DNA from 3 places in the Paenibacillus sp. FSL R7-0179 genome. Region 2 is predicted to be linked to each of the others. Evidence: predicted binding sites of a transcription regulator. Region 2 holds the regulator's gene; each other region holds the start of a gene.
What was found. Region 2 encodes Rex, which represses fermentation and respiration genes when NADH is low (regulators of the CRP and FNR family bind a similar motif). Its sites were predicted from a motif close to TTGTGAAATATTTCACAA; they were not measured.
Positions count from the first base shown of each region.

Region 1: a site for Rex is predicted at 1,186-1,203, ahead of MKX63_RS25345 (DUF1641 domain-containing protein). Genes of this name have one in related genera too.
Region 3: a site for Rex is predicted at 5,942-5,959, ahead of MKX63_RS03175 (phosphoketolase family protein). Genes of this name have one in related genera too.

Region 1 covers NZ_JBBOCC010000002.1:2,079,703-2,087,683, forward strand. The annotation lists gene MKX63_RS25335 (hypothetical protein) at 1-266, shown strand, start outside; gene MKX63_RS25340 (nitroreductase family protein) at 340-957, opposite strand; gene MKX63_RS25345 (DUF1641 domain-containing protein) at 1,281-1,718, shown strand; gene MKX63_RS25350 (NAD(P)/FAD-dependent oxidoreductase) at 1,750-2,928, shown strand; gene MKX63_RS25355 (SGNH/GDSL hydrolase family protein) at 3,093-3,722, shown strand; gene map (type I methionyl aminopeptidase) at 3,819-4,565, shown strand; gene MKX63_RS25365 (carboxymuconolactone decarboxylase family protein) at 4,859-5,218, shown strand; gene MKX63_RS25370 (Rrf2 family transcriptional regulator) at 5,326-5,748, shown strand; gene MKX63_RS25375 (hypothetical protein) at 5,951-6,379, shown strand; gene MKX63_RS25380 (DUF4085 family protein) at 6,410-7,084, shown strand; gene MKX63_RS25385 (VOC family protein) at 7,831-7,981, shown strand, end outside.
Region 2 covers NZ_JBBOCC010000001.1:3,741,815-3,749,795, forward strand. The annotation lists gene panC (pantoate--beta-alanine ligase) at 1-503, shown strand, start outside; gene panD (aspartate 1-decarboxylase) at 496-879, shown strand; gene MKX63_RS16500 (tetratricopeptide repeat protein) at 994-1,632, shown strand; gene dinG (ATP-dependent DNA helicase DinG) at 1,748-4,609, shown strand; gene MKX63_RS16510 (redox-sensing transcriptional repressor Rex) at 4,749-5,399, shown strand; gene MKX63_RS16515 (amidohydrolase) at 5,389-6,690, shown strand; gene MKX63_RS16520 (cell wall elongation regulator TseB-like domain-containing protein) at 6,720-7,241, shown strand; gene MKX63_RS16525 (aminoglycoside adenylyltransferase domain-containing protein) at 7,525-7,981, shown strand, end outside.
Region 3 covers NZ_JBBOCC010000001.1:756,097-764,077, forward strand. The annotation lists gene MKX63_RS03155 (glycoside hydrolase family 3 C-terminal domain-containing protein) at 1-545, opposite strand, end outside; gene MKX63_RS03160 (hypothetical protein) at 797-988, opposite strand; gene MKX63_RS03165 (putative DNA modification/repair radical SAM protein) at 1,183-2,493, shown strand; gene MKX63_RS03170 (TIGR03915 family putative DNA repair protein) at 2,493-3,401, shown strand; gene MKX63_RS03175 (phosphoketolase family protein) at 3,444-5,828, opposite strand; gene MKX63_RS03180 (GntR family transcriptional regulator) at 6,105-6,827, opposite strand; gene MKX63_RS03185 (response regulator) at 6,921-7,981, opposite strand, start outside.

The sequences.
Region 1 (7,981 bases), on a different contig from region 2:
TCGCTGCGGTCAATCCGGCTGCAGCAGAGCTGCTTGCCTCTGACAGCAGAATAACTGCTTATTCAGGAGTGCTGCCCGCAGCCCGGATCGATCTCTGGCTGGGGAATCAGGCAGAGGATGGCGGGAGTACTGCCGGTGCCTGTCCGGTTAAGGTGGATGAAGCTACAGTAGCGCAGGCGCTGGCTGTCCTGAAGGCAGCCTTGAACAGCACGGATGTGGAGCGGCAGGAGCGTGCGGCTGTGGCGATTCTGCAGTATGCGCGGTGAGAATGGATTGATAATACGGCAGGATTATATATGAAAAGGGTCTTCCGGTGGTTTAACCGGAAGACCCTTTTTATTAAATAAATTCAACAAACTCATTAACCGGCTTGCGGTAGCCGCGCGGTCTGATCTTGTGCTGGTTATCCTTGCCGATCGTAATCAGCATCACCGGAACCATATGGTCTCCGAGACCAAGGGTAGCCTTCACAGCCTCCGGATCGAAGCCGATCATCGGGCAGGTATCCCAGCCCTTATCCTTGGCAATCAGCATGAACTGCATCGCCGACAGCGAGGCATTGCGGATCGCTTCATCCCGCTGGAACGCATCGTTCCCGGTATAAGCATCGTTGATGGATTGAATGGTCTGCTCGTAAGCATCCTCGCTCATCGCTCCCAGCAGCTTAAGCCCGCTATAGATTTCAGGAGCCTGCAGATAGGCATTCTTGTCACCCAGCACCACAATAACAGCAGAAGCAGTGTGGATCTTGTATTGGCCGTACGCATCCTTGCGGATGGCTTCCTTCACACTGTCATTGCTGATCACCTTGTAATGGGCGTGCTGAAGATTATAAGCCGAGGGTGCCAGCCGGGCCAGAGAAAACATTTCTTCAAGCTCACTCTGCGGGATGGTAACACCTTCCACGAAATTATTAGCTGATCTGCGGGATTGCACCAATTCGGAAAAAGTACTCATAAATCATTACCTCCATCTAATTATGTATGCTGCTTAGTTATAATCAATTGCTGTTATTAATTAATGAACTTACAATAAGTTACTTACTTAAGATATCACGACTATCCGTATACGTCAATGAGTATTAACATAATCATTTGTAAATTTAACCTTATTAATCAACCTGGCTTGATGAAATTGATGAGGAAGTGATAATAATCACAAAAATAGGTTGAAAAGGCAAAAAGATTGTGACAATAATAACAAATAGAGTGTTATAATAGTCACATAGTTTCATAGGAGTTCATTATGCAAGAATACGATATGTAAAAGGAGACTTCGAAATGTCAGAAACCGTTACCCAAAATCTTCCTGAACAAGAAATACCAGAAGCAGTCCTTCCCAAAGAGGATGTGCTGAAAGAGCTCCTGAAGCCGGAGGTTCAGCAATCTCTGATGGTACTGGTTGAGCAGCTGCCGCAGATCACACAAATGGTTAGTGTATTGTCCAAATCACTAGAATTTGTGCAGTCTGTTGCCACGGACGAAGTGCTTAAGAATGATACAGTTGGCGCGATTAAGGAAATGGCGGGTCCTGTGGTGGGCACGGCCAAGAATCTGGCGGCCACTGTCATTGAAGCGAAGGACCGCGCGGAGGCAAGCAGCGAAACCATCAGCCTGTTCGGCATGATGAAGATGATCAAGGACCCGCAGGTACAGAAGGCGCTCCGGTTCATGAATGCCTATCTACAGGTCAGCGGTGAGCGTCAATCGGGCAAATAAGCCCGTAATACTTAATGATGGAGGAATTATGATGTCAAAACATATAGTGATTCTAGGTGCAGGGTACGGCGGTCTGCTCAGTGCCTTAACCGTTCGTAAATATATGAGCAAAGAGGAAGCCAAAATTACGGTAGTCAATCAATATCCGACACATCAGATTATTACGGAATTGCACCGGCTTGCAGCGGGCAGCGCGTCTGAACAGGCGGTTGCCATGCCGCTGGCGAAGCTGTTCGCCGGTAAGGATATTGATCTGAAAATCGCCAAGGTCAACTCGTTCTCTGCAGAGAACAAACAGGTTATTCTCTCGGACGGCGTTATGCTGACTTATGATGCGCTAGTTGTCGGTCTGGGCAGCACGACTGCATACTTTGGTATTCCGGGACTTGAAGAGTACAGCATGGTGCTGAAATCAGCAGCAGATGCGCTGCGGATTCGCCGTCATATTGAAGACCGGATTCGTGACTATTCCAAAACCCGCAACGCAGCAGATGCTACGATTCTGATCGGCGGCGGCGGACTGACCGGCGTTGAGCTGGTAGGCGAAATTGCCGATATTCTGCCTAAGCTGACGAAGCAATATGGAGTGAATCCTGCTGAGATCAAGCTTCTGCTCGTTGAAGCGGGTCCGAAGATTCTCCCTGTCCTGCCGGATCATCTGATTGAGCGCGCTACGGCCAGCCTGGAGAAGCGCGGGGTGCAGTTCCTGACGGGTCTTCCGGTTACGAAGGTGGTTGACAATACGATTGATCTGAAGGATGGGCAGCAGATTGTGGCGAACACCTTCGTCTGGACCGGCGGGGTACAGGGCAATCCGCTGGTTGGCGAATCCGGTCTTGAAGTCAACCGCGGCCGGGCCACGGTAAATGAGTTCCTGCAGTCCACTTCACACCCAAATGTATTTGTAGCCGGAGACAGCGCTGTTGTCTTTGCACCGGATGGCCGTCCTTATCCGCCAACGGCACAGATCGCCTGGCAGATGGGTGAGCTGATTGGCTACAATCTGTTCGCTTATCTTATTGATAAGCCGCAGGAAGCCTTCAGCCCGGTCAATTCCGGCACACTTGCCAGCCTCGGACGCAAAGACGGGGTAGCGATTGTCGGCGGTAACTCCACTCCGCTGAAGGGGCTGCCGGCCACGCTGATGAAGGAAGCCAGCAATATCCGTTATTTGACTCATATCCATGGCTTGTTCAGCCTGGCCTATTAGTTTTTGATCCTAAGAGCCCCCTGAGGCTGTCAATATGGCAGTCTTAGGGGGTTTTCTTGTTTGGTATAAGGAATAATTTTCAATGAAAACGTGTCCGCAGGAAAGTCAATTTGCTATAATGATCATGTTTATATAATAGATCTTTTCATAGGAGGATTTCAGGCATGCCATTTCAAAAGAACGATATCATCCTGTTCCAGGGGGATAGTATCACAGATTGTGGACGCAATTACGCTGATGCCTCATCGCTGGGTGTAGGTTACGCGCTGATGGCGGGCGCCCGGCTTGGCCTTCAGTATGCGGAGCAGAAGCTTACATTCCTGAACCGCGGAATCAGCGGCAACCGGGCGGTAGACCTGCAGGAGCGCTGGGAGAGGGATTGTCTTGCGCTGAAGCCAACCTGGGTGTCTATTTATATTGGAATAAATGATACCTGGCGTTGGTATGATTCCGGGCAGGAGACTACAGCGGCAGAATTCGAGTCGTCCTACCGTGATCTGATTGAGCGGACCAAGCAGCATCTGGATGCCAAGCTGGTACTGGTGGAGCCGTTCGTATTGCCGGTGCCGGAAGACCGCAAGGGCTGGCGTCAGGACCTGGACCCCAAAATTCACATAGTCCGTGAGCTGGCCCGTGAATACGGCGCTGTACTCGTGCCGCTGGACGGTCTGTTCGCAGCGGCATCGGTCAAGGCTGAACCTGGCTACTGGGCGGCGGATGGCGTTCACCCTTCGCCTGCGGGACATGCCCTAATCGCCGATGCCTGGATGAAGGCTGTAGGTGCAATAAGCTAAGAGGTACGTTCATTTCACTCTGCGTAACAAGGCTGTTATACTTGTAGGATACATACTCAAGGTGAAGCTTTGATAACGAGAGGAATGTGAGCAGGGATGACGAGCGAGACGCTCCAGGATATGCAAGGACTGAAAGCGGCGGGTGCAGTGGTGGGCCATACCATCGCGGAGATGAAGAAAAGTGTCGTGCCCGGAATGACGACTGCAGAGCTGGATGAAGTGGGAGCGAAGATTCTGAACCATTTTGGCGCAAAATCTGCTCCAAAGGTAACCTACAACTTCCCCGGAACGACCTGTATTAGTGTGAATGAAGAGGTGGCGCACGGAATTCCGGGACAACGTGTCATTCAGCCGGGAGATCTGATCAATATTGATGTCTCTGCCGAGCTGAACGGTTATTTTGGCGATGCCGGGGTATCGTTTCAACTGCCTCCATATAATGAGAAGCTGATCCACCTCTGCCGGAGTACAGAAGAGACCATGATGAGCGTGATTAATCATCTCCGGGCGGGTATGAAGGTTAACGAAATCGGCCGGGTTATGGAGTCGGAAGCACGGAAGCGCGGCTATAAAGTCGTGCGTAACCTGTGCAGCCACGGCATCGGCAAAGCGTTGCATGAGAAGCCGTTTGAGATTCTGCCCTTTTATAATCCGCGTGTGACGACAGTGCTGAAAGAAGGCCAGGTCATTACCATCGAGCCGTTTCTGTCCACGGGCACTGATTTTGTAGAGCAGCAGTCAGATGGCTGGACACTCAGCGTTGCCGACAACAGCCGCGTGGCCCAGTTTGAGCATACCATTGTGGTCACCAAGGGCAAGCCGATTATTCTGACCAGTGCGTGAAGATATATAAGACGCAAACTAAAGCTATTAACAAAAAGCTAAAAGAAGCGGAGGGGAAATTTGGAACTGGAGGAGCGATAGCGTCCGCCTTTGTATTTGGATTTCTACCGCGAGGAGCAGTTTCTAATGAAGAAATCCAAATACAACAGCGGCCGGAGGGCCAAATGTTCACCGCAGCGACGACCCAGCTTTGAGTTCGAAACTTAAGTGCGACTTATATAGGAATATTTAACAGCTGTAATGTATGCATTACGCAAGAAACCCTCATACTAAAGATGATGTTATGATATGGAATGCAAGAATATGTTTCCAGAATCGGAGGGTTAATTAAAGTGGATAATGTACCGCAAGTCAGTCATGCCTTCATGACATTTATGAAGGAAGCGCCGGAGCAGCAGAAGGCCCTTGGCGAAATTGTGAAGAAGCTGGATGCCGCAAGCAGCCTGGATGCCAAAACCGAGGAGATTGCCTATATTTCCGTACTCGCGGCGGTTAGGCTGGAGAGCGGGCTTCCCTTTCACGTCAAGCATGCCAAAGCGCTCGGCGCAACCCGTGACGAGATCATCAGCGCAGTGCTGCTGCCCCTTCCAGCGGTGGGTAATGTGGTGATTCAAGCCCTGCCGGTGGCATTGCAGGCGTATGACAGTGAATAGTGTTCTATTGTCTGCAAACCCCCTGCGGGATTGACAATTGCTCTAAATGTAACTATTATAGTTGCATCTGGCGGAAGCTTTCCGGCCAGTGTGAAGGAGTGATTGACATGAACATCAGCACGCGGTTTGCGGTGGCTATTCATATTCTAACCTTAATTGACAGCAACAAAGACGGCAAAAGCACCTCCGAGTGGATCGCCGGCAGCGTGAATACGAACCCCGTAGTAATTCGCCGCCTTACGGGTATGCTCAATAAGGCGGGACTTGTGGAGGTTCGTCCCGGTGTCGCCGGAGCGAAGCTTGCCCGCAGTGCAGCTGATATTACGCTGCTGCAGATTTATAAGGCAGTGAATGCAGTGGAAGAGGACTCTCTGTTCTCTGTCCATGAGCATCCGAACCCGGAATGTCCGGTGGGCAAGAACATTGCAGGAGCTATTGTTCCTGTGTTCTCTCTTGCCCAGAAGGCGATGGAGAATGTGCTGCAGGAGGTCACCCTGGATCAGATCGTACATCAGATTCCTGTAGGATAAGCCAGGATTTGATGGAAGTGAATTTTAAGGAAACCTTCAGCCCCGCTTTATGTTTTTTTAAGGTTCGGGGAGTATAGTAGAGCCATGACCCCCTTACAATAGACTTTGGCCCTGCCGGTTACCGGCGGGGCCACTTTTTTTGATGCATAGCTGCCCTGGCGTTAACTTTACACTGCGATTTCTTTCGTTTAGACTGACACATATGGATCTAACATACATACAAGGAGATGCTGTAAATAAAGAATCAATATACCATTCTTGGAGCTGCTCTGATTCTGGCCTGTGTCTGGTTGCCGGCAGCTTCGTAATTGGCGACCGGCTTAGGGCGGGTTATGAGAAGCAGCTGCCGGCACCTGCCGGAGCGCAGGCGGTGAGCCAAGCAGAGGACCATCCGTTAATGACACTTGCAGAGACTGCGCAGTTCCTGCGGCTGAGTGAAGATCAGGTGAAGAACATTATGAAGGCGGAGAATGCAATGTTGCGCAATGACGGACCCTTCGAGGGGACGAAGCTCCCTTATCTCAGAATAGATAATGAGTTCCTGTTCAATAAGGAGCAGTTAACCGTCTGGGTTCTGGCCGCTTCGCAGGAGCATAGGGTATACGCGGGGGAGAAGCTGGCCGGGAATTAAGGATCGCAACAGAGTGGAGGGAACGGCAGGATGAAATTTTTCACTATACCCTGGTATGAAGAAATGCAGGTGCGCGGGTTCATGGTCTTCCCTGAGACGGAGCAGGATTGGGTGGAGGATGTGGCCTGGCATGTGGCGGAGGGGATCAGCTATGAGGAGCGGGCTAAGGATTATCTGGAGTATATGAAAAAAGATCTCCTAAAATATCTTCCAGGGTACTTCCACGCCTCGATACATGACGGAACCATAAATTCCACTCATCCTGCGCCTGAGTTTAAGGAACGGGCCTTGCAGTGGGGCAGGGAATATGATGAACGGATGCAGGTGCTTTTCAGGGGATACCGCAAAGGGTACGAATCGATTAAGCATGAACTCCCGGAGGGCGCGGTACAGCTAGTCGAGAAGAGTCTGCACGATGCCAGAGTCATCTCTTATACTATGCCTGCAGAAGACGTGCTGGAGATGATTCTGGACTGCGGCGGGGCGATGCATTACCAGTGTGAGGTGAAGCTAACGTTCAGCAGTGTGAGCGGACTGCGCTTGCCGGAGCCGCTTGAGAAGAAATATTGGCTGTATGACGAGATCTATGCCGTGGAGCAGGGGTTCGAGCTAAGGGTTCTGATGGATTCTCCACCGAGTGAACTAAAAATTACTGCGCAGGATGTATCGATAGAGATCCTTGGGGAACCTAAGTATATGGAATGACTGCTTCGAAGTCTGGCCTGTTGGCTGGGCTTTTTTATTATATTAGGAAACTATAGTTTCCTTTTGCTGTGTGGATATGCTTTAAACCGAATTGGTTTGTACAGCGGAATGTGGCCCGAATGTATGTGGAAAACAGCATACATTATGTTCGCAAGCAGGCACCCGGCCTAAATGTATGTGAAAAACAGCATACATTGTGATCGCAAGCAGGCACCTGGCCCGAATGTATGTGAAAAACAGCATACATTGTGATCGCAAGCGAGCACCCGGCCTGAATGTATGTGAAAAACAGCATACGTTGTGTTAGCGCAAAGGTAATCTTATTTATCCGATAGTATAAATTTGTTATTGGACAAGATACATTTTGCAAAAGTAATTGACAAACATATAGATCGCAACTATACTTAAGTAAGTTAGTATGTAATGGAAATCGAAATTACCTTTGCATGGACAGGATAGGAACAGTTAACACTAATCCTTATTATGCGTGGTTTGGCACCGGAGACATAATTTTAATGATTTAAGAAGTACTAAAGAAATAAACGAAAAGCAAAAAGAAGCGGAGGGGAAATTTGGAACTGTAGGAGCGATAGCGACCGCCTTTGTCACCGGATTTCTACCGCGAAGAGCGGTTAAAATCAAGAAATCTGGGGACAACAGCGGCCGGAAGTCCAAATGTTCACCGCAGTGACGACCAAGCTTTGAGTTCAAACCTTTAGCATATATTCATTTCAGGAGGGATTCTTATGACAGCAACAGCTATTTTACCGCAAGCACTGGAAATTGGACTTGTACAGATTCGGGTAAGTAATTTGGAGCGCTCGCTCAGCTTTTACCAGAATGTGATCGGACTGAAGATCCTGCGGCAGCAAGGGCGCAGCGCAGAGCTGACGGCGG
Region 2 (7,981 bases):
CTACAGTGGTCAGCAAGCTGTTCCATATTGTGCAGCCGGATTATGCCTTCTTCGGACTGAAGGATGCCCAGCAGGTAGCTGTTCTCCGCCGGATGGTGTCAGACCTTAACATGAATGTGGACATTATCGCCTGTCCTATTGTGCGCGAGGAAGACGGGCTGGCGCTTAGCTCCCGCAATGTCTATCTGAGCAGCGAGGAGCGCAGACAGGCGCTGGTATTGTCTCGTTCCCTGCGCGAGGTGCGCCAAGCTATGGAAGAGGGCAGCATTCGTACGGTAAATGAAGCTCGGGCACTGCTGGTCTCGGTCATTTCTGCATCGCCGCTCGCAGTGATTGATTATGCAGAAATTCTAACCTTCCCTGATCTGGAAGAGCTGGAAGGCGGCAGCAGGCTGACGGATGCGGGCGGAGAGGTTATAATGGCTCTGGCCGTGAAGTTCGGCAGAACCCGTCTGATTGATAATAATGTATTTATTCCTAAGGAGGCACACGCTTTTGTTTAGACATATGATGAAATCCAAGATCCACCGGGCAACAGTCACTGAAGCCAATCTCAATTATGTGGGCAGCATTACCATTGATGAGGATCTGATGGAAGCTGCAGACTTGCTGGAGAATGAAAAGGTGCAGATCGTGGACAACAATAACGGCTCCCGCCTGGAGACTTATGTCATTCCGGGTCCGCGCGGCAGCGGCGTCATTTGTCTGAATGGGGCGGCGGCGCGTCTGGTACAGCCCGGAGATACCGTAATTATTATTTCCTACGCTGTGGTGTCCTCTGAAGAGCTGGCAGCGCATAAGCCGACGGTGGTGTTCGTAGATGAAGGCAACAAGCCGGTGAAGCTGGCGGATCATGAGATTCACGCCACAATTGCCTGAAGTCCGCGCTTTGAGCCATGTAATCAATGGCAGGGATGAAGACCCCCGTACTTGCTGATAATGAACTTAGGCAAGCTTAAGCTGACTTCATTATCAGTAAGGGTGGGATGTCCGGTGTTTCAACATTTATTTGCTGAGATGAACAAGATGCTCCAGGAGATCAAAACCGACTATCCTACTGCGGAGGGTGCCCGCCGAAGCGATCTTTTATCCAAGTATAATATGCTCCACCGAATCAGTGATACTGTAATGGATGAGTGGCTGCTCTTCGCCGAGAAGCTGAGCGAGTTCCGGGAACAGGCCGATTTCCAGACTCCGCCGGAGGAATTGCCGGAGGAGGAAGCGCCCGAGCTTGCGATGGATGCTTTTGTCAGGGGCCAGGGCTATTACAAGCTGCTGATGTACCGCAAGTGCATTGAACAGTTCAGGGAGGTTACGGCTAAGTATCCGGACAGCCTCGCTGCCCGCCTGTATTTGGCTATGGCTTATCTGCAGGAGGGAGAAGGCGACACCGCCTGGGGACATCTGAACCACATGCTGGGCCTGATCCGTGAAGTGAAGCTGAAGGCAATGATCTATAATGCGCTGGGCTGTATCCGGGCTTCCCAGGAACGCTTCAATGAAGCCAGTGAGCTGTTCAGCCTGTCTCTGCTGCATGACCCGGATCTGCCGGAGCCGAATGTGAATCTGGAGGTATGCCGCAGGCGGGGCGGGAAGCTGGAGTTTGGCCATCAGCTGGTTTCGCTATTATAACTTATCCTCGGTTTCTTTAGGCGATGCGTCCCGTTTCCCGGGGTGTGCATCGCCTTTTTTCGTAACTTCTGTTATGCTGATAAAGAGTCTCAAGTGAAAGGGAATAGAACTTATAATGAAATTTGCCGTGCTTGATTTTGAAACTACGGGAACCCAATCTGTGGGAGAGATCATCCAGGTTGGCCTTGCCATTATAGAAGAAGACGGGACGATCTCCCGGGTGTATGGTTCCTACGTCAAGCCCGGAGCGCCAATTCCTCCTTTTATTACGGGCCTGACCGGAATTACAGACAGCGATGTACAGGATGCGCCGGAGCTTGATGAGATGATGATGGAGCTGGTGCCGCTGCTGGATGATGTGGTCCTTGTCGGACACAATGTAGCGTTTGATTTTCATTTTTTGCAGAATGCGCTGGACCGCTGCGGCTACCTGCCGTTTCAGGGGCGGATTCTGGATACGATCGATTTTCTCAAAATATGCTTTCCCTCGCTGAGCACCTATCAGTTAGGTGCGGTAAGCAGCCATTTCGGCATTACGCATGACCGTCCCCATCAGGCGGACAGTGATGCGCTTGCCACGGCTATTGTGCTGCTCAAATGTCTGGAAGAGCTGCACAGTCTGCCGCTGCTGACCATTCAGCGGCTGAATGAGCTGTTCGCAGACGAAGACAGTGATTTGGCCTGGTATTTCGACGGTCTGCTGCGGGAGCGGGAGATGGAGACCTTTCAGCCGGAAGGAGAGCTGAGCTTCTACCGCCAGCTTGCGCTGGCTGTGGGGGACTGGGCGGAGCTGGCTACGCCCCGGGAGGAAGGAAGCGTCAATCCGCTGGATAATATTACCTTTGAAGAGTATATGGAAGAGGTAACCCTGCGGCTGAAGGCTGTTCTTCCCCAGTATGAGAGCCGTGAAGCCCAGGAGCTGATGATCCATGAGGTCATTACAGCGCTTGAGCAGGACAAGCATCTGCTGATTGAAGCGGGAACCGGCACCGGTAAATCGCTGGGTTATTTGCTTCCGGCCATCTACCATAGTGTGAAAAGTGATCAGAAGGTGATGGTCAGCACTCATACCATTAACCTTCAGGACCAGCTGCGTGAGCGGGATATTCCGCTCTTGACCAGCGTTGTGCCGTTCCCGTTCAAGGCCTCCATCTTTAAGGGAAGAGGGCACTATTTGTGTCTTCGCAAGTTCGAGCATAGAATGAACAAAAAGGACTTTACAAGTCCAAGAGAAGAGGCCCTTACCGCTGCACAAATGCTCGTATGGCTGACCCAGACGACAACCGGCGATGATGAGGAGCTTAACTTAAGCGGACGGGGCGGCGATTTCTGGGAGACTGTAGCCAGTGATACCGACTCCTGCCTGGGACGCGCCTGTCCCTGGTTCCGCAAATGCTATTATCACCGCGCCAAGCATGAAGCCGGGATCTCCGATGTTGTGGTCACCAATCACTCCAAGCTGTTCGCAGATGTCAAAGCGGGGCATCAGCTTCTTCCTGCTTATGACCACCTTGTTATTGATGAAGCCCATCATTTGGAGGATATTGCCGGTAAGCATCTTGGTATGCAGATGAAATATTTCACATTCGCCCATACCCTCACCCGTCTCTACAAGGATAGCCGGAGCGGGCAGCTGCCTGCCCTCCGTCAGAGTCTGCAGTCTTCAGGCAGTGAGCAGGCCTCCGAATGGAGCGGTGTGATCGACCGGATCTACCCCGATCTTCTGACGGTGAAGGAATCCTGGGATGCGCTCAGCGACCGGCTCTTCAGCCTGCTGCCCGAGCGCAGCGATGCCGGAGCCGGTGAAGCAGGCCAGCTGGTGGCGCGCCTGCAGCCGGGCAAGAAGCCGAAGGATTGGGAGGAGCTGGCCGCCCTTGAGAATACACTGAACCTCAGTCTAAGCGACATTATCCGCAAGGGTGACAAAATGCTCAGTGAGATGCGTGACACGGACAGCCAATCCTCCTCGGACAGTCTTGTGACTGATATCGGCGGGTTATTCAAGGATCTGGCATCCATTAGAGAGCAGATCCGCTTTTTCATGAGTCTGAACGATGAGAATATCGTGTATTGGCTGGAGGGAAGCGGTAATTATAAGGGGAAGTCTCTGCAAATGTATGCTGTTCCCGTTGATGTCAGTACCCAGCTCAGGGAGCTGTTCTTCGACAAGAAGAAGAGTATCATCCTGACCTCGGCCACCTTATCCGTGGATAAGTCCTTCCAGTTTATGATCGATAACCTGGGTCTTGGTGAAGCTGCGGAGCAGGGTCGTCTGATGACAGCGCTGCTTCCGTCACCGTTCAAATACAGGGAGCAGGCTCTGCTGGTTATTCCCCGCGACTTCCCGAGCGTCAAGGGAAGCATAGGGGATGCCCGCTTTGTGGACACCCTCGTTCACTCTCTTGCCGAGACTGCTGTAACCACGCGGGGGCGGATGCTGGTGTTGTTCACCTCCTATAAGATGCTTCGGCAGGTCTATGATCCGCTGAAGGAGGCGCTTGCCTCCCAGGATATCGCGGTGCTCGGACAAGGTGTGGAAGGCGGCAGCCGGAGCAAGCTGATCCGCCGCTTCCAGGACAGCCCGGCCTCGGTCCTGCTGGGTACCAGCAGTTTCTGGGAAGGGGTGGATATCCCCGGAGAAGCATTGACCTGTCTGGCGATTGTCAGACTGCCGTTCCAGCCGCCGAATCACCCGCTGGCAGAAGCGAAGTCGGAGCTGCTTCAGGCACAGAAGAAGAACCCGTTCATGAAGCTGTCCGTGCCGCAGGCTGTCATCCGCTTCAAGCAGGGCTTCGGGCGGCTGGTCCGCACGGCGCAGGACCGGGGCATCGTAATTGTGTACGATACCAGAGTCATTGAATCGCATTACGGAAAGTACTTCCTGTATTCACTCCCCGGTCCCAAGATGGAGCATATGCTCACCGAGCAGATGGTCCCGAGAATTGCCGAATGGCTGGAGGACGGCGGGGTTTCCTAATTCATCTGCTATTGCTATTATTAATAAGTCATGATAAACCTGAAGATCCGTTCCCGCCCTGTCCTGCCGCTCCGGCAGGCGGGGGGGCACGGTTGCTATAATTGTAAGGGTCTAACACAACTTTTAAGGAGGAGAATACATGAAATCGGATAAAATATCGGAGGCCGTCGTGCGCAGGCTCCCAGTGTACCTGCGTTTCCTGAACGATCTCCAAAAACGTGAAATTTCCACAGTCTCTTCTCAGGAGCTGGGCCAGAAGCTTGATCTGAATCCCGCCCAGATCCGTAAGGACCTCGCTTATTTCGGTGATTTCGGCCGAAAGGGCATCGGCTACGATGTATCCTATCTGATTGAGAAGATCCGCCATATTCTCAAGCTTGATCAGCAAATTAATGTTGCACTGGTTGGAGCCGGTAATCTCGGTCATGCCTTGTCTAACTATAACGCTTACTTGAAGGATACGATGAAGATTACTGCGATCTTCGATGCCTACCCGCCGAAGGTGGGCCAGCAGATCAACTCGCTGGTTGTGCAGCCGATGGAGGAGCTGAGCGATACCATCCGCTCCCAGGGCATCCGGATCGGGATTATTACCGTACCTGACAGCGAAGCCCAGAATGTAGCTGATATTCTTGTGGACTCCGGCATCGAGGCGATTCTGAACTTCGCACCGGTTATTCTCAAGACGCCTGCCAATATCCGGATTCATGCCGCAGATTTCACCACAGATCTGCAGAGCCTGGCCTATTATTTGCATGATGGAAAGGATGAGGCTGAAGATGAGCAGTAAGATCACGATAATCAAGAACGGGCACTTTCTGGTTCCGGGCAGCGATAAGCCGGTTCTGAGCGGGTATATGACCCTGGCGAATGATCTGATTACTTACATAGGTGAAGCTGAGCCGGTAGTGGAGGCTGGCGCCCAGGTCGTAGACGGCAGCCGTCTGCTGTTCATGCCGGGACTGGTCAATACCCATGGACATACGGCCATGTCGCTGCTGCGCGGATACGGCGATGATATGGTGCTTCAGACTTGGCTGCAGGAGAAGATGTGGCCGATGGAAGAGAAATTCACTGGTGATGATGTATATTGGGGAACCTCTTTGTCCGTGCTGGAAATGCTGAAGGGCGGCACAACCACCTTCCTCGATATGTATGATCATATGGACCGTGTTGCGGAAGTAACAGAGCAATCCGGTATTCGAGCGGTGCTAATGCGCGGCGTGATTGGGCTGTGTCCGGAAGAGGTGCAGCAGGCGAAGCTCGCTGAAGCGGTTGCTTTTGCCCGTAACTGGCACGGCAAGGCTGACGGCAGAATCACTACCATGCTCTCGCCGCACGCCCCGTACACCTGTCCTCCAGAGTTTTTCATGAAGTTCGTGGAGGCTGCGCATGATCTGGATCTGCCGATGCATACCCATATGTCCGAGACGCGCCATGAAGTGGAGCAGAACGTGGCCGACTACGGTCTTCGTCCAGTCGCGCATCTGGAGAAGCTGGGAATGTTCACCCGTCCTTCGCTCATTGCCCACGGGGTTCATCTGAACGATGAGGAGATCGGGATTCTGGCCCGCTATAATGTTGGTGTGTCGCATAATCCCGGCAGTAACCTGAAGCTGGCCAGCGGGGTTGCACGTGTTCCTGAGCTGCTGAGAGCCGGGGTTAAGGTCTCCCTGGGTACAGACGGCGCTGCTAGTAACAATAACCTGGATATGTTTGAAGAGATGAGGCTGGCGGCTCTGATCCATAAAGGCGTAAGCGGTGATCCTACAGCCGTACCGGCTCCTGAGGCGCTGCTGATGGCTACGGAGTACGGGGCGCAGTCTGTTTTCCTGAGCGGGGTAGGCCGGCTTGCAGCAGGGATGAAGGCCGACTTCATCGCGCTGGATATTGATCAGCCTCATCTGCTGCCGCATACCGATCTGCTCTCCCATGCCGTCTATTCGGCAAGCGCCAAGGATGTAGAGCATGTATGGGTGAACGGCCAGCAGGTAGTGAAGCATGGACAATGCCTGACACTGGATGAAGAAGCTATCCGCCGCAAAGCACAGGAGACGTTCGAGAGCCTGCTTAAACGGTAATTCAGGGGAACGGGAAAGGAAACAGTGTGGTGAAGAAGAAGAGGAGAAAATGGATCTGGCTGGGGATTACCGTGGTGCTGCTCCTTCTGTTCGGACTAAGCCAGTTCTATGCCTACATTATGAAGGACCAGTGGAACGAGCGGAGTGAAGCCAAGGAGCTGGCCCGGGCGCGAGCCGGACTGACAGAGGTAACCAAGGCCCAGAAATCCGTCTGGAATGACAATGAGATCTACTGGGTGCTGACCGGTAAAAATGAAGCGGGGACCGAGCTGATGGTGTGGGTCCGTTTCACCTTGGAGGGCAAGCCTGCCGGAGGCGACAACGGCCTGTATGCCGAAGAGCTGAGCAAAGGCACCTCGGAAGAGAAGATGCGCGAAATCATAGCCGCACAGCTGCCGGACGTTAAGATTGAACGGCTGCTGCCCGGTGTATATAACGGGGAATATGCCTGGCAGCTATTTTACAAAAAAGACGGGCGATTCTATTACAACTTTTACCGCTTCAAGGATGGCAGCGCCATCGGTGAAGGGTACAGTCTGCCGAACCGTTAAGCTAAGGACTCAGCGGCAGAACTAAATTGCGGAGGAACAGATGATCTGTTCTTCCGTTTTTTTTGTATCCATCATGTTGAAAATAATCTGGAGCTGTTCTTGGACTGGTGGCAGACGGTCACGGGGCAACACCGCTGTATTGTCAGGGTATTCTTCTTGGGGCGGAACTGTGGCTAAATGGAGATATATGGTTTGAGATACATCGATGAATATACTTGAATTGATATACTGATTGTATACCTCGAATGCTATCGCCAACATACATAAATGTCTCTCAAGGAGGATGATTGAATTGGAAGTTTTAGCATATTTGGATCAGGCAGTGGATTTGTTTAAGGAAGAGCTGGGGGAGAATCTGTCGGGGATTTATCTGCACGGCTCCCTGGCGATGGGTTGTTTTCACCCGGATTCAAGCGATATTGATCTGCTGATTGTCGTAGAGGACAAGCTGCCAGCAGAGGTCAGTCAAAGACTTGCCGGGCGTATCGTAGCCTTTCATGACAGTCTGCCGAATAAGCGCGGAGTTGAACTGTCTATCGTCCTGAAGACATACCTGCACAATTTCGTGTATCCTACGCCGTTTGAATTTCACTTTTCAGAAGCTCATTTAGAGCGGTATAGAACCGATGAGAATTATCTGTGCGGCGGGTTTGAGGATGCTGATCTGGCGGCACATTTTGCAGTAGTCTACCATCGCGGGTTTATCTTGTACGGGGAACCGATCCGCGAGGCCTTTGCGC
Region 3 (7,981 bases), 3.0 Mb from region 2:
ACATTGAGCACCACAATCGTCTGTTCAAAATGAGCCGTAACCGCGACAAGCATCGCCTTCTCATCTTCCGTCAGCCGGTAGCTGCCTGCGGTATCGGCATTATCCTGATCCTCGCCCGCCGTACGTCCAATAACCACAACCGCTTTGGCTGACTGGCTTCTTGCCTGCTTCACCAGCTCGTCCGTAAGCGGCATTTCCTTCTGGTTCCACGGCTCCGCAGCCCATACCTTGCCGCCGTCATCGAACGGGTTCAGCCCGATCCAGGCCTCGTAGGCTGCAGCCAGCTCTTCATTCACGCTAATGTTCTTCTTGCTGCGCAGTCCATCCAGCAGGTTCGTCGTATATGCAACGTGAACGCTACCGCCCGATCCTGTACCGCTGCGGTAGTAATTCACCTGTATTCTGCCAAAAACAGCCACGCTCTCACCGTTACCCAGCGGAAGCACCTGTCCCTCATTCTTCAGCAGTACCGCACCTTCTGCGGCTACCGTCCGGCTAAATTCTGCAAAACCCTCTAACGGCACTCCAATGTTCTGTGTACTCAATTGGTTTCCTCCTGTATGTTCGTTTCCCATGCTGTGGGTTGATTCTATAGACAACGCCTTCCCCGCAAGGATGTACGTTACCTTGAATCTGTATGGTCCTTCATATAGCATATCCTTCTAAGAATATAAGCTCCAGCCATATTATTCAAGCACCGCTCTAAAATAAAAAGACACCTGTGCGGGCGTCTCTCAAGCCTGTTCCTATGCAATCCGTTCCGCCTGAATAGATACGTCCGGATCTTCTATTTATTTTATCTGCGGCGGCGGCCCTTCATCATGCGGTTGTACATAATAAGAGCGGCAACGATCATGCCCAGCATGGCTACACTGCCTGCCGATTCCTGCGACATACCGAACATCAGGCACACACTTGTCACTAACTGTCTTGTCAGCAGCGCAACCGCAATCAGCATGATGGGCCGCCATATGTTATATCCTCTCACTTCAGCAACACTCCTAACCCGATTTTCAATAACCGTATGATTCCTCATTCCATGAACCATCAATTTCTATTATAGCACAAGAAGGAATGCGCATACATTTTGCAGGCGGCCAGTGAGGTAGTTTGTGCTTTTGACAAGAACGTACGTTCGGTATATAATGCTCACATATGAGGGGGATTGAGACCGTGGATGTAATGGAGAAACTAGAGATTCTGACCGCTTCAGCCAAATACGATGTGGCGTGCACTTCAAGCGGTTCGGACCGCAAGGGTCAGGCCTGGGCACTGGGCAACACCTCCGCGATGGGCATCTGTCACAGCTTCGCGGCGGACGGCCGCTGTATTTCGCTCCTCAAGGTACTTATGACCAACGGCTGTGTGTATGATTGTGCGTACTGCATCAATCGCAAGTCCAACCCCATCCGCCGGGCGGCCTTCACCCCCGAAGAGATCGCAGATATCACCATGCAATTCTACCGCCGTAATTATATAGAAGGACTATTCCTTAGCTCAGGCATTATGCGCAGTCCGGACTACACCACCGAGCAGTTAATTGCTGCACTTGAGCTGCTGCGCAATGTCTATCATTTCAACGGTTATATTCATGTAAAAGCCATCCCTGGAGCAGACGAAGTCCTGCTGTCCAGACTGGGGCTGCTCGCCGACCGCATGAGCGTCAATATTGAGCTGCCCTCGCAGGAAAGCCTAGGACGGCTTGCTCCCGATAAGAGCAAGGTATCCATCCTGAAGCCGATGGGGCTGATTAGCAGCCGGATCAAGGAGAACCGCTCCGATATCGTCCGGTATAATCACGCACCCCGCTTCGCTCCGGCCGGACAGAGCACCCAGATGATCGTGGGGGCAACACCCGATACGGATTACCAGATCCTTAATCTGACGGAAGGCCTATACCGCAAATACTCGCTCAAGCGCGTCTTCTTCTCTGCCTATACCCCGGTTGTGGAGGATTCCCTCCTGCCCGCTCTGGACACCAAGCCGCCGCTGCTGCGGGAACATCGGCTCTATCAAGCCGATTGGCTCCTGCGCTTCTACGGCTTCAAGGCGAATGAATTATTGGATGAGGCCGTACCGAACTTCAACCCGCTGCTGGACCCCAAATGCAGCTGGGCCGTTAACCACAGGGAGCAGTTCCCCGTTGAGATCAACCGCGCTCCGTACGAAATGCTGCTGCGTGTACCCGGCATTGGCGTAAGAAGTGCACAGCGGATCGTAAAGGCCAGACGGGCCGGATCGCTTGATTTCCATGCGCTGAAGAAGCTGGGAGTGGTTCTGAAGCGCGCCCAGTTCGTCATCACCTGCAAGGATAAGCCGCTGGAGGGACTGAAGGTAAGCGAACATACGCTGCTTCGCTCACTCATGTCCGGGGAGCAGTTCGCGCTCCAGCAACCGCAGGTGGAACAGCTCACGCTGTTCGATGACTTCAACCTCTCCACCTTGCCCGCAGCCGGTGACTGGAACAGCATCAATAAGGGGGCGAAGGCCTGATGTTCAAGCCGTCCGCACTGGCGTACACCTATGACGGAAGCTTCGAGGGTCTGCTGTGCTGTGTATTTGAGAGCTATGCCTGGAAGGAGATCCCGCTGGCGATTCATGCTGAGGGCGGGGAAATTGGCCTGCTGCTGGAAGCCAAGTGGATTGAGACCGACAAGGACAAGGCCGCGCGGGTACTGAAGTCCCTGCCGCTGCGGATCAGCCGCGAAGCCGAGGAGCTGGTGCGCCTGAGCTTCTGGAGCTGCGCCCCCGACAAGGAAATGCTGCTGCTGAATTTCCTGTATCTCGGCTTCAAGCATGGCCGCAAGGTAATGAATATGCTGGCCGATGATACTGTTAATAGTCTGATGAAGGCCGTTCAGCAGCTCCGCCATGAAGCACATCTGTACACGGGATTCGTCCGCTTCTCTGTATACGGCCCGGTCATGGCCGCAGTCATTGAGCCGCAAGGTTATGTGCTGCCTGTAATTCAGGAGCATTTTTGCGACCGGTTCCAGGGGGAGAGCTTCATGATCTACGACCAGACCCACGGGGCGGCGCTGATTCATGAGCCCGGACGGGAGGCCATCGTGCCCTTAAGCGGATGGACCCCGCCCGAGCCCGATGAGACGGAGGAGGCGTACCGCCGCTTATGGACCGGCTTCTACCATGCCATCGGCATCAAGGAGCGCAAGAGCGACCGGCTGCGTTCCTCACTAATGCCGAAGCGCTACTGGAAACATATGGTGGAGATGAATGGGCGGGGCGGTGTGCCTGTACTTACCGCGGGGCAGCGGAAGAAGGCATTGCCGCGGGAGAACTCATCGATCCCGGAGGTCCTGGAGACCATAATCCAACTCCATTCACTGGACACAAAAAGCGCCCCGCAGCCATTATCTGACCCCGGAGCGCTCCCTGATTGAAGCTTACTATATTATTAATGAAATAACACTATCATCCTGCCCTTAGTTCAAAGCCTTCCATACCCAGCTCTCCACCTCTGGAAGGTCGATGCCTTCTTCGCGGATGTACGCGTGATGCTTCTGCACCATAGCATCCATCTCGTCTGCGATAGCCTGATATTTGCTTGCTTCCGGCAGGCTCAGGACAGCTTCCTTCGTGAGGTCGAAGCGGTCCATCTGGTTGAGTACACGCATATCGAACGGTGTAGTGATATCGCCATTCTCGCGGTAGCCGTGCACATGCAGGTTATGGTTGTGGCGGTCGAAGAACAGGTCCTTGATCAGGCCTTCATAGCCGTGGAAGGCGAAGATGACCGGTTTATCTTTTGTGAAAAATTGATCAAACTCCTCGTCAGACAACCCGCGCGGATCAAGCTTCTGGCTTCTCAGCTTCAGCAGATCGACTACGTTAATATAACGGATCTTCAGCTCAGGCAGCTTCTCATGCAGGATCGAGATGGCAGCCAAGGCTTCCATTGTAGGCTCAGTACCGGAAGAAGCGATGACGAGATCCGGCTCTCCGCCCTTGTCGGTGCTGGCCCAGTCAATGATCTTGAGGCCTTTGTCCACCAGCTCCTGCGCTTCGTCTGCCGAGAACCACTGCGGACGCGGATGCTTGGAGGATACGATCAGGTTGATCTTCTGGCGGTCATTCAGGATCTTGTCGAACACAGCCAGCAGGCTGTTCGCATCAGACGGCAGATACTCACGGATGAACTCAGGCTTCTTGTCAGCCAGATGGCCAAGCAGACCCGGATCTTGGTGGGTATAGCCATTATGGTCCTGTTGGAACACTGTCGATGTGGCAATCACATTCAGTGAAGGAATATCTTCTCTCCAGGTCTGATCTGTTGCCTTGCGCAGCCACTTGAAGTGCTGGGTGATCATTGAATCAACCACGCGCAGGAAAGCTTCATAGCTGGCGAAGAAACCGTGGCGTCCAGTCAGGACATAACCTTCCAGAATCCCTTCAGCTTGATGCTCAGACAGCTGGGAGTCAATGACACGGCCGTATGGAGCAAGGAATTCATCCTGCGGTTCCTGAATGGCATCCATCCATTGGCGCTTGGTCACTTCGAATACAGGTCCCAGTCGGTTAGACATAGTCTCATCCGGTCCGAAAATACGGAAGTTGCGGTTCTCTTCGTTGAGGGTAACAACCTCTTTCAGGTATTTCCCCAGCACGGCCATATCCTGCGCAATCACTTGGCCTGGAGCAGAATTATCGAGAGTGTAGTTGCGGAAGTTCGGCTTGTGCAGATCTTTGATCAGCTTGCCGGCATTGGTTACCGGGTTCATGCCCATACGTCTGTCGCCGGTTGGCAGAATTTCAGCCAGATCTGCGTTCAGGCGGCCGTTCTCGTCGAACAGTTCTTCAGGTCTGTAGCTGTTCAGCCATTCAAGCAAGGCCGGAGCATGCTTCATGTTCTTTTGGTCAACCGGAATCGGCACCTGGTGGGCACGGAAGGAGCCTTCATTCGGCACACCGTCCCATGCTTTTGGACCCGTCCAGCCCTTAGGCGTACGGAAGACCAGCATTGGCCATACAGGGCGTGCAGTATCGTTATTCTCGCGGGCATTCTTCTGAATGGCGGCAATGCGCTCTACGATCGTATCCAGCACTTTAGCCATTTCCGGGTGCATCAGATCCGGGTTCTCGCCTTCTACGAAGAAGGCTTCCCATCCGTTTCCGGCGAAATAGGCGGTCAATTCTTCTCTGCTCATCCGGGACAGGATGGTCGGGTTGCTGATCTTGAAGCCGTTCAAATGCAGAATCGGCAATACAGCACCGTCTGTAATCGGGTTGATGAACCGGTTGGACAGCCAGGAAGCGGCCAGCGGGCCGGTCTCTGCTTCTCCGTCACCTACAACTACTGCGGAGATCAGGTCAGGATTATCCAGAATCGAACCCACGCTGTGCGACAGGGAATAACCCAGCTCGCCGCCTTCGTGAATCGATCCAGGTGTTTCAGGAGCAGCATGGGAGGCAACACCGCCAGGGAAAGAGAACTGCTTGAACAGCTTTTTCAGACCAGGGATATCCTGAGTGATCTGCGGGTAGATTTCGGTGTAGCTTCCGTCCAGATAAGAGTTCGACACCATCACCTGACCGCCATGGCCCGGGCCTTCAATATAGAACATGTTGAGATCATATTTAGTGATTACACGGTTCAGATGCGCATAGATAAAGTTCTGCCCAGGGATAGTTCCCCAGTGTCCGATCGGCTTCACTTTAACGTCTGCATCCTTCAGCGGTTCTCTTAACAACGGGTTATCCTTCAAATAAAGCTGGCCTACGGAGATGTAGTTCGTTGCGCGCCAGTAAGCGTCAAGCTTTGCCAGATACGTTTTGGAGGAATAATCCACCTGTTCGATTGTTAATCCCATGTCTTCCACTCCCTAATCTTTTTCTTTGTAAATTGAATGTATCACTTCTACAGTTACATCATACATCGGCATTTCAGAAATTCAATCTTTTTAGAAATTAATACGGTCCAATATTGTGAAATTTTGAACATAGTATGAAATTCGCTGCAAATCAAGCACAAAAAGATGATCATTTTTATAAATATGGATTAATTTGTTATCTATAAAAAACACAAAAAGACCGGGACTCCTCCCGGCCTGCTATACCTCAGTTATGCTGTTTACGCCGTCCATGCGTCAATGCACAGACACGAACGTATTGAACTTCAGATACTCATAATGGAAGCGCATGTGCGAGAATTCAAACGGCGTGCCGTTATCCAGGAAGAAGATCCCCTCCATGATCCCAACGGGTTCATTCTCCTTCAGATGGAGCAGCTCCTGGTCATTCGGCAGAGAAGGCTCGGCAAAAATAGACAAAAAGGATTTGGTCACCGCCAGATTGCGCGACTCCTCCAGATAATGAAAAATCGAGCCCTCGATAATCGTCTGGTCGAGATTTTGCACAATTTTGATCGGAATATATCCCGTCTCAATCATGAAGGGCGCACCTTCGAACAGGCGCAGACGCACGATCTTATATACGAAATCATGGGGCATCAGGAACAAATCCCGCTGAAGCTCCTCCGTGGGGCGGATGACCTCGAAGCTCAGCACCTTGATCTCCGGCTTCTTGCCGTGCATCTGGAAATTATCCGACACCCCCAGATTAGAGCCCTCGTAATTGAAGATCGAATCGTTCTTTATGTATAACGGATTGATGAAGGTGCCGGAGCCGCGTTTCTTGAAAATAATGCCCGAGCTCTCCATCTTCATCAGCGCACGCTTGATGGTACTGCGGCTAACCTGATACGCCTCGCTGAGACTGCGCTCATCCGGCAGCTTCATATCGGCGTACTGCCCGGCAAAGATCTTCGTTTTGAGATCAGCAATAATCTGCTTGTAGACAAATTGGGTCATGGGGTGCTCCTTCGTCGGGTCTTTGCAGAACAAGTTCATTCAAGATTAAATATATCATAATTTAGATAGGGCAAAAAGGATGAATCCACGGACTCACCCTTTTTGACGCTTGTTGTCCCAATCCCTATACCATTTGACAATCTCCCGGCTCGGCTTCTCAGCAACCTCTGCTTCCATGGCCGTTTCCAGCATGACATATTGTCTTTGCACGAGAAAATGAAAGCCCATTCTGTCCGATATTTGCATGTACAATAATTGCGCCTGCTCCTCTAACGGATAGCGGGTGCATACCTGTTCAATATGCTTGAAGGCCTGTTCATATTCTGCTTCGCCCATATACCAGCGGACCAGATTCAGCTTGAGCCGAATCCACTGCAGCTGAAATCTCTGCCGTTCAAGCTCCGCCCACACATAATCGTACCCCTCCAGATATTCGCTTTTGAACAGCTTCAGGATTCGTTCATATTCAGGCAGTGTATCATTCGCTAGCTCTACCCCCGCTTGGATAAAGCGGTCAAACTCATCAACGTCCAGGCAGATGCCATCCAGCTTGAGCAGATAGCCGTCCGCCGTATTTTGCAGGAGAATCCGTTCTCTGCTGAAGGGCTCCAGCATTTTGCGGATATGGTACACAGCGGTATATAACTGCGGATAGGCCCTGTTCGGATCAAAATCAGCCCACAGCAGCTCAATCAGGGTAGCTTTACTGACTACTTTGCCGCGATGATGCAGCAGATAAAAGAAGATTTCCTGCGCCTTCGCCGTTCTCCATTGCAGCGGTGCAAGCTCCTGCGCGCCTTCATAGATCCGGAAGGCATCGAGCATTAGCATCCTCCAGCTTGTCTGCGCTGAAGCCGCCCGGGCTGCCAGGCCAGGCTGCTGCTGAGCATTCAATCTTCGAACTGTAAGCTTCAGGCGGTCCATATGAATCGGCTTAAGCAAATAGTCCAGGGCATTCAGCTCAAAAGCCTTGATCGCATACTTATCATATGCCGTTACGAATACAACCTGCAGATCGGGCCTGCGTTCCAACAGCCGTTCCGCCAGCTCAATCCCGCTCAGCTCCGGTAAATGGATATCGAGAAACACAATATCGGTCCCGGTCTCCTCCACCTTTTGCTGTCCTTGCAGCGGATCGGTATATTTGCCGATAA